One region of the Alteromonas gilva genome, then DNA from elsewhere that is predicted to be linked to it. Evidence: predicted binding sites of a transcription regulator. Region 1 holds the regulator's gene; each other region holds the start of a gene.
The links. The regulator FliA, encoded in region 1, starts transcription of late flagellar genes. The targets are predictions, from matches to a motif close to CTAAAGNTNNNNNNNNNNNNGCCGATA.

Region 1 (2,270 bases):
ACAGCATCCAGCAGGGCGTTAGCCGATTCATCGTCACCATTTTCTAAAAAGGTAACCAACTGCTTTGCTTCGTCCAGAGTCATGGGGACTTTCTTTTTTTCAGTCATCCAGTTGTCCTCAGGCGGTTAAACACTTAACTGAATTAACCTAAACGTTCGAATATCTTATCTAGTTTTTCTTTTAATGTAGCTGCTGTGAAAGGCTTAACAACATAGCCGTTTACGCCAGCCTGAGCGGCAGCAACAATTTGCTCTTTCTTTGCCTCAGCCGTCACCATTAACACAGGAAGATGCTTTAATTTGTCATCGGCACGAATAGCACGCAATAGATCGATACCTTGCATGCCCGGCATGTTCCAGTCCGTTACTACAAAATCAAAATCTCCTTGTTGCAGCATCGGCAATGCGGTGCTGCCATCATCGGCTTCTTGAATATTTGAGAAGCCCAAATCTTTGAGTAAGTTTTTGATAATACGTCTCATGGTAGAAAAATCGTCTACTACGAGAATTTTCATATTCTTATCCAAAATTGCCTCCAGTGAGGATAGTCATATTGTTAGTATAGTTAAGGTTACTCACCAGTCTGCCATGACCGCATACGAACTTTAAGTTTTAGCATTGCCTGGCTGTGTATTTGACTGACCCTTGACTCGCTTACCTCGAGAACCTCGCCGATTTCCCGCAGGTTCAATTCTTCATCATAATACAGGGATAAAACAATCGCTTCACGCTCTGGTAACGTAGTAATAGCATGCGCAAGCGCTTTTTGAAACGAACCTTGCATTAAATCTTCTAACGGGGAGTCCGCGCCACGGGATTCTTCCGTGGCGATAATGTCTTCCGACACTCCCAAATCTTCAATACCGACCAGCTTACCGGCATTTACCTCAGACAACATTTGATGATATTCGGTGAGCGATACATTCAAACGTGCCGCGATATCAACATCACGCGCATCACGGCCAGTCTCAGATTCTACCTGGGCGATCGCCTCAGAAATTGCCCGGCCATTGCGATGCACTGACCGCGGAGTCCAGTCACCTTTGCGGATCTCATCGAGCATGGCGCCACGAATACGGATGCCGGCAAAGGTTTCAAAGCTCGCGCCTTTGCTGCCATCAAAGTTTTTGGCTGCCTCCAGCAAACCAATCATGCCAGCCTGAATCAGGTCATCTACAATAACACTGGCCGGAAGCCGCGCCATAAGATGGTAAGCAATGCGTTTAACTAAAGAAGCATGACGCTCTACCAGCTGCGCTTTATCTGATTGCTGTTTATACGCTGCAGCTCTGCTATTCACCCTAACTCCCTGACACCTTTGGAGCGATTAATTGCTCGACGAAAAACTCCAGATGCCCACCTGGTTGCGCCGGAATTGGCCAGCTTATCGCTTTGGTTGCCAATTGGTCGATTGCTTTCGCTGCCGGCGACGTTGGAAAAGCGTCCACAATTGCCGTTTGTTTGCGCACCGCGCGGCGAATATTTTCATCGAACGGTACCGTCGCCACTAATTCTAGCGCGACATCCAGAAAACGCCCGGTAACTTTTGATAATTTACTAAATAATTCCTGACCTTCGCGGACATCCCGCACCATATTCGCAACGATTTTGAAACGGAAAATACCGTAATCACGGTTTAGAATTTTGATTAACGCGTAGGCATCGGTCAGCGAGGTCGGTTCGTCACAAACCACCACCATAATATCCTGCGCTGCACGAGAGAAACTCAGGACCATATCGGATATGCCGGCGGCGGTGTCTACAATCAGCACATCAATCTGTGAGCGCAATTCACTAAAGGCTCTGATAAGCCCTGCATGCTCAGTGGCTGACAGCTCAGTCATAGACTGACTGCCTGATGTTGCCGGCGCGATTTTTATGCCATGAGGGCCGGTAACCAGTACTTCATCTAAGGTACATTCTCCGGACAATACGTGAGACAAATTCTTCTCTACCCGTAACCCGAGCATCACATCGACGTTGGCCAGGCCAAGGTCGGCATCCAGAACCATGACCCGTTTGCCCTGTTTCGCCATGGCAATGGCAGTATTAAGAGTAATGTTGGTTTTACCAACCCCTCCTTTACCACCGGTTACGGCTATTACCTTGATTAATCTTGATTGATTCATCTTTCTTAAGCTACTCGCCTGGTCTTCAATCATACTGCCTGTGCTGTGTTTACATCGGAACTGCTAATAGTATGATTCAAACCATACTTTTTATAAAGCTTTGCTGCCAATGAGATTATAGATTTCGCATTTGCTACATGGA
Region 2 (2,270 bases), 580 kb from region 1:
ACTTGGCCTGCGCCAGAATATCCAGTGCTTCGGGGTCGAACTGATTTAAGTTTAACACCTGATTGGCGCACTTTATTGCTTCCGGGTATTGCTTCATGGCCAGATGCGTTTTACCCAAGGCTAATTGCGCCCACTGGCTGGGTAATAAATCAGCCTGACTGGTGAGAAGGGCCTGCGCCTCCTGGTATTTATTCTGCTGCCAGAACATTTCGGTTTGCAGGGCTACCGAGGTGCGATTATAGGAGCCCGGCATGTTTTCCAGTTGCTGCAGTGCTGACTCAGCCTGGGGGTAGTCTTTTTCTGTCAGCGCCGATAATACATCGATAAAGAACTGCTTTTTTTGCCACGCTTTATTCAGGCGATTTTTTAGCTGGGCCTGTGAAAATGGTTTGAGCAAATAATCATCGGGGTTGTGCTCCAGGGAGCCTAGTACGATAGGACGGGCCGCATCGGCACTGATCAGTAAAAAGACTGCTCCGGGCCCAATTAATGTGCGATGTTGCAGCTCCTGATACAGCTCGAAGCCATTTTTTTTGTTTGAGCCCAGGTGCAAGTCACTAACAATAATATCAACCTGATGGTTGCGACAAAACTTAATCGCCTGGTCTGCGCTGGTTGCCATCATGACGTCCTTAGCCCCTAAGTTTGTCAAGAGTCCTTTCAGCAAAACTAAAAAAGGGCGCTGATCCTCAACTACAAGGATATTAACGTCCTGATAGGGCACTCCCAATGTTTGCTCCCGTCGCTGGCGATACTTTAAGTTAATTTACTAAAGGATAATGTGAACGCGCCGATTAAGCTAGTAAGTCTTTAATATTTATGAATGATTTTGCATACAGATAATAGTCAGTCAATCGACGCCAAAGTACTGCCGATAAATAAAGAACTTGCGCTTAATCAAGCTGCTAGCGGCAGCAACGCGTTTTTTAAATTGTGCCTGGCATTGTATGATACGCACGGCGATAGCGCGGTTAGCTGGCGTAACGAGCATGAAACGGTAGCCGACGATGACTTTCCTGCCAGGCTTAATCATTACCGGCGAAGCCCGCTGACCACCAACGAGTCTAACCTGGCGACTTACCTACGCTGGCAGGCTGATATTGCGGCCAGCCCCGACGGTCATAGCAATATTAAATTGTGGCAGGCTATGCACCCCGATCCGTTAAGTTTTACCAATGACAGCAACCGGATCCCGCCCGACGTAAAGCAAAACTGCGCCTACCGCACTCAGTTGGCATGGTTAAATGCAAAGCGTGAGGAGCCCCCCACAGCCGGGTACGATACCGATCCCACGTTGTTGTCGAGCATCATTCCCGGTTCGCAGGCATTGCAATTATAAATTAAGCCATAACGCTAAAATTCCTCGTGAGGTTTTCCTGACGAGGTTTTTTTGCTATATTGCGCGCGCATTTTGCACTGGTTTTACGTTCCAACTCGCAAAGGTATAACATTTATGAGTCAGTATATTGTATGCGCAATGTATAAATTCGTTGCGCTTGAAGATTATGAAGCCATTCGTCAGCCCCTACAGGAGACAATGGAAGCCAACCAAATTAAAGGTACGTTGTTACTCGCGTCTGAGGGTATCAATGGTACGGTATCGGGCACCCAGGAAGGTATTGATAACTTGCTTGAATGGTTAAACAGCGATGCCCGGTTTAACCCGATTTCTTACAAGATTTCTTACCACGAAACCCAGCCGTTTTACCGCACCAAGGTTAAACTCAAAAAAGAGATTGTCACCATGGGTGTTGAAGGCATTGATCCGCGGCAAACGGTGGGCACCTACGTGAAGCCGGCAGACTGGAATGCGTTGATCAGCGACCCCGATGTAGTGTTAATTGATACGCGCAATGATTACGAAATAGAAATTGGTACTTTTCAGAACGCGGTAAACCCTAATACCAAAACCTTTCGCGAGTTTCCCGATTACGTAAAAGAGAATCTTGATCCGGCCAAAAATAAAAAGGTCGCCATGTTCTGTACCGGCGGTATCCGCTGTGAAAAATCCACTGCCTATTTAAAAGAGCAGGGTTTTGAAGAAGTCTACCACCTGGAAGGCGGCATACTGCAGTATCTCGAAGATGTGCCTAAAGAGCAGTCGATGTGGGAAGGCGATTGTTTTGTTTTTGACAATCGCGTAGCGGTTGATCACGATTTACAAAAAAGTGCCTATGACCAGTGTTATGCCTGCCGATTACCGATTACCGAGGCCGACAAGCAAAGTGATCAGTACGAATCAGGGGTAAGTTGCCCGCATTGTTATGGCA
Region 3 (2,270 bases), on a different contig from region 1:
CATCCTGAACCTGAAATGCCAGCCCAATCGTTTGCGCGAACTGACACAGTGCACGCTGGTGTGTGGTGGTAATATCCGGTGACACCAGACAAATCATCTCGACACACGCGGTCAGTAATGCGCCTGTTTTTAGTTGATGAAGCTGTTTTAATTCGGCAACCCCGATAGCGTCTCCGGTAGTCGCCAAATCAATAGCCTGACCACCGCACATGCCCTGATAGCCCGCCGCTCTGGCTAATGTAGCGACGAGGCGGGCGCGATGTTGATTAGCATAGTCACTCATGGGGTGTTCACACAAGAGTGTGAAAGCCTGAGTTTGCAAGGCATCACCTGCCAGTATTGCGGTCGCTTCATCAAACGCAATATGGCATGTGGGCTTGCCACGACGCAGTTCATCGTCGTCCATGGCAGGCAGATCGTCATGGACCAGAGAGTACGCATGAATACACTCAATGGCCATGCTGATAGTGCGTTGGTCAGTTTCCGGGATGTCGAGCATATTACCGGTTAAGTGCACGAGCAGCGGACGCATACGCTTTCCGCCGTTGGTGAGCGAATACAACATCGCTTGCTTTAATCTGGTGGCGGTGTCGGGTAGCTGATTGATAGCTTGCTCAAGCTCGGTATCGATACGCCGCTTAATATGCTCGTGCAATGACGCTAATTGCATGCTAGTCCTCTTGCGCAGCAGAAAAATCCTGTAACTGGCTGTCGCCGTTTTGTTCAGTCAGGATTTTGACCTTTTGTTCGGCATCGACAAGGGCTTTTTGACTCAGCCGTGAAAGCTCAATACCGCGTTCAAATTTTTTCAGCGCGTCATGAAGCGGCAGATCACCCTGTTCCATTTCTGTCACAATGGCTTCTAACTCGCTAATGGTTTGTTCAAATGACTGACTGGGTGGGGCGGATTTTTCGCTCACGATTCCCTCTTAGTGTCTCTGGCTGCGTAAAGATGGCACATTAACTGAGGGTTGCGCGGGGGTCAAATGGTTTACTCCCGGCAGGGTAAATTTAGATGACGCGCAGGCTGGCGTGCCGCTTAGGTTATCGGTGATGATGAAATGGTAGTAATATCAGTATAGAAAAAAAATAAACTGCCGATAAAATGGCAGACAGAGTTAAACATAATGATTGTTATAGCCTAACCTTACCAGTACAGTTCACCGCACGTGTGTCTGTATTATGTGTATAGAGTAGCTATAGTTAAACCATGAATTCAGTTACGCCCTGAATAAATGACGAAATGAGGGAATCAAGTGGATTTAGCAACCCTGGTAGGTATGTTAGGCGGCATCGGCTTTATTGTCATGGCGATGATCCTCGGCGGGGATCTCAGCATGTTCGTCGATGTGCCGTCAGTACTAATTGTGTTCTGTGGCAGTCTTTTCGTTGTTATGTCGCAATTTACCCTTGGCCAGTTTTTTGGTGCCGGTAAAATTGCCGGCAAAGCGTTTATGTTCAAAATAGACGTGCCCGAAGATCTCATCGAAAAAGTCGTTGAAATGGCCGATGCCGCCCGTAAAGGCGGATTTTTGGCCCTTGAAGAGGCTGAAATTGGTAACCCTTTTATGCAGAAAGGGGTGGATATGCTGGTCGATGGTCATGATATTGAAGTCGTGCGCGAAACACTGGCAAAAGATATTTCAATGACTACCGAGCGGCATGAGTTTGGTGTTTCTATTTTTAAAGGGCTTGGTGACGTAGCGCCTGCCATGGGCATGATTGGAACATTAATTGGCTTGGTGGCGATGCTGTCAAACATGGACGATCCTAAAGCGATTGGACCGGCGATGGCGGTAGCGTTGTTGACCACACTTTATGGTGCGTTCCTGGCCAACGTAATTTGCTTGCCTATTGCCGCAAAATTAAGTAATCGCTTAAACGAAGAAAAGCTCAATCAGTCGTTAATTCTTGATGGCATTGTCGGTATTGCCGATGGACAGAACCCGCGGGTTATAGAAGGTATTCTTAAAAACTATCTGGCGGCCAGTAAACGCGGTGCAGCCGGCGAGGAAGAGTAGTTTATGGCGCGGCAGGAAGAGTGTCCCAAATGTCCTCCTGAAGGACTGCCCGCCTGGATGGGCACCTTTGCTGATCTGATGTCACTGCTGATGTGCTTTTTTGTGTTGCTGTTAGCCTTCTCTGAAATGGATGTGCTTAAGTTTAAACAAATTGCCGGCTCCATGAAGTTTGCCTTTGGGGTGCAAAATAAGATAGAAGTGAAAGACATTCCTAAAGGCACCAGTGTGATCGCGATGGAATTTCGCCCC

Region 2: a site for FliA is predicted at 770-796, ahead of OIK42_RS09485 (VC2046/SO_2500 family protein). Genes of this name have one in related genera too.
Region 3: a site for FliA is predicted at 1,077-1,103, ahead of pomA (flagellar motor protein PomA). Genes of this name have one in related genera too.

The regions. Positions count from the first base shown of each region.
Region 1 covers NZ_JAQQXP010000001.1:1,584,373-1,586,642, reverse strand. Annotated here, with positions in the region: gene OIK42_RS06985 (protein phosphatase CheZ) at 1-107, opposite strand, end outside; gene cheY (chemotaxis response regulator CheY) at 143-526, opposite strand; gene OIK42_RS06975 (RNA polymerase sigma factor FliA) at 571-1,299, opposite strand; gene OIK42_RS06970 (MinD/ParA family ATP-binding protein) at 1,301-2,161, opposite strand; gene flhF (flagellar biosynthesis GTPase FlhF) at 2,158-2,270, opposite strand, start outside.
Region 2 covers NZ_JAQQXP010000001.1:2,163,257-2,165,526, forward strand. Annotated here, with positions in the region: gene OIK42_RS09480 (response regulator) at 1-724, opposite strand, end outside; gene OIK42_RS09485 (VC2046/SO_2500 family protein) at 830-1,339, shown strand; gene trhO (oxygen-dependent tRNA uridine(34) hydroxylase TrhO) at 1,454-2,270, shown strand, end outside.
Region 3 covers NZ_JAQQXP010000003.1:510,652-512,921, forward strand. Annotated here, with positions in the region: gene OIK42_RS18655 (polyprenyl synthetase family protein) at 1-670, opposite strand, end outside; gene xseB (exodeoxyribonuclease VII small subunit) at 672-920, opposite strand; gene pomA (flagellar motor protein PomA) at 1,257-2,021, shown strand; gene OIK42_RS18670 (flagellar motor protein MotB) at 2,025-2,270, shown strand, end outside.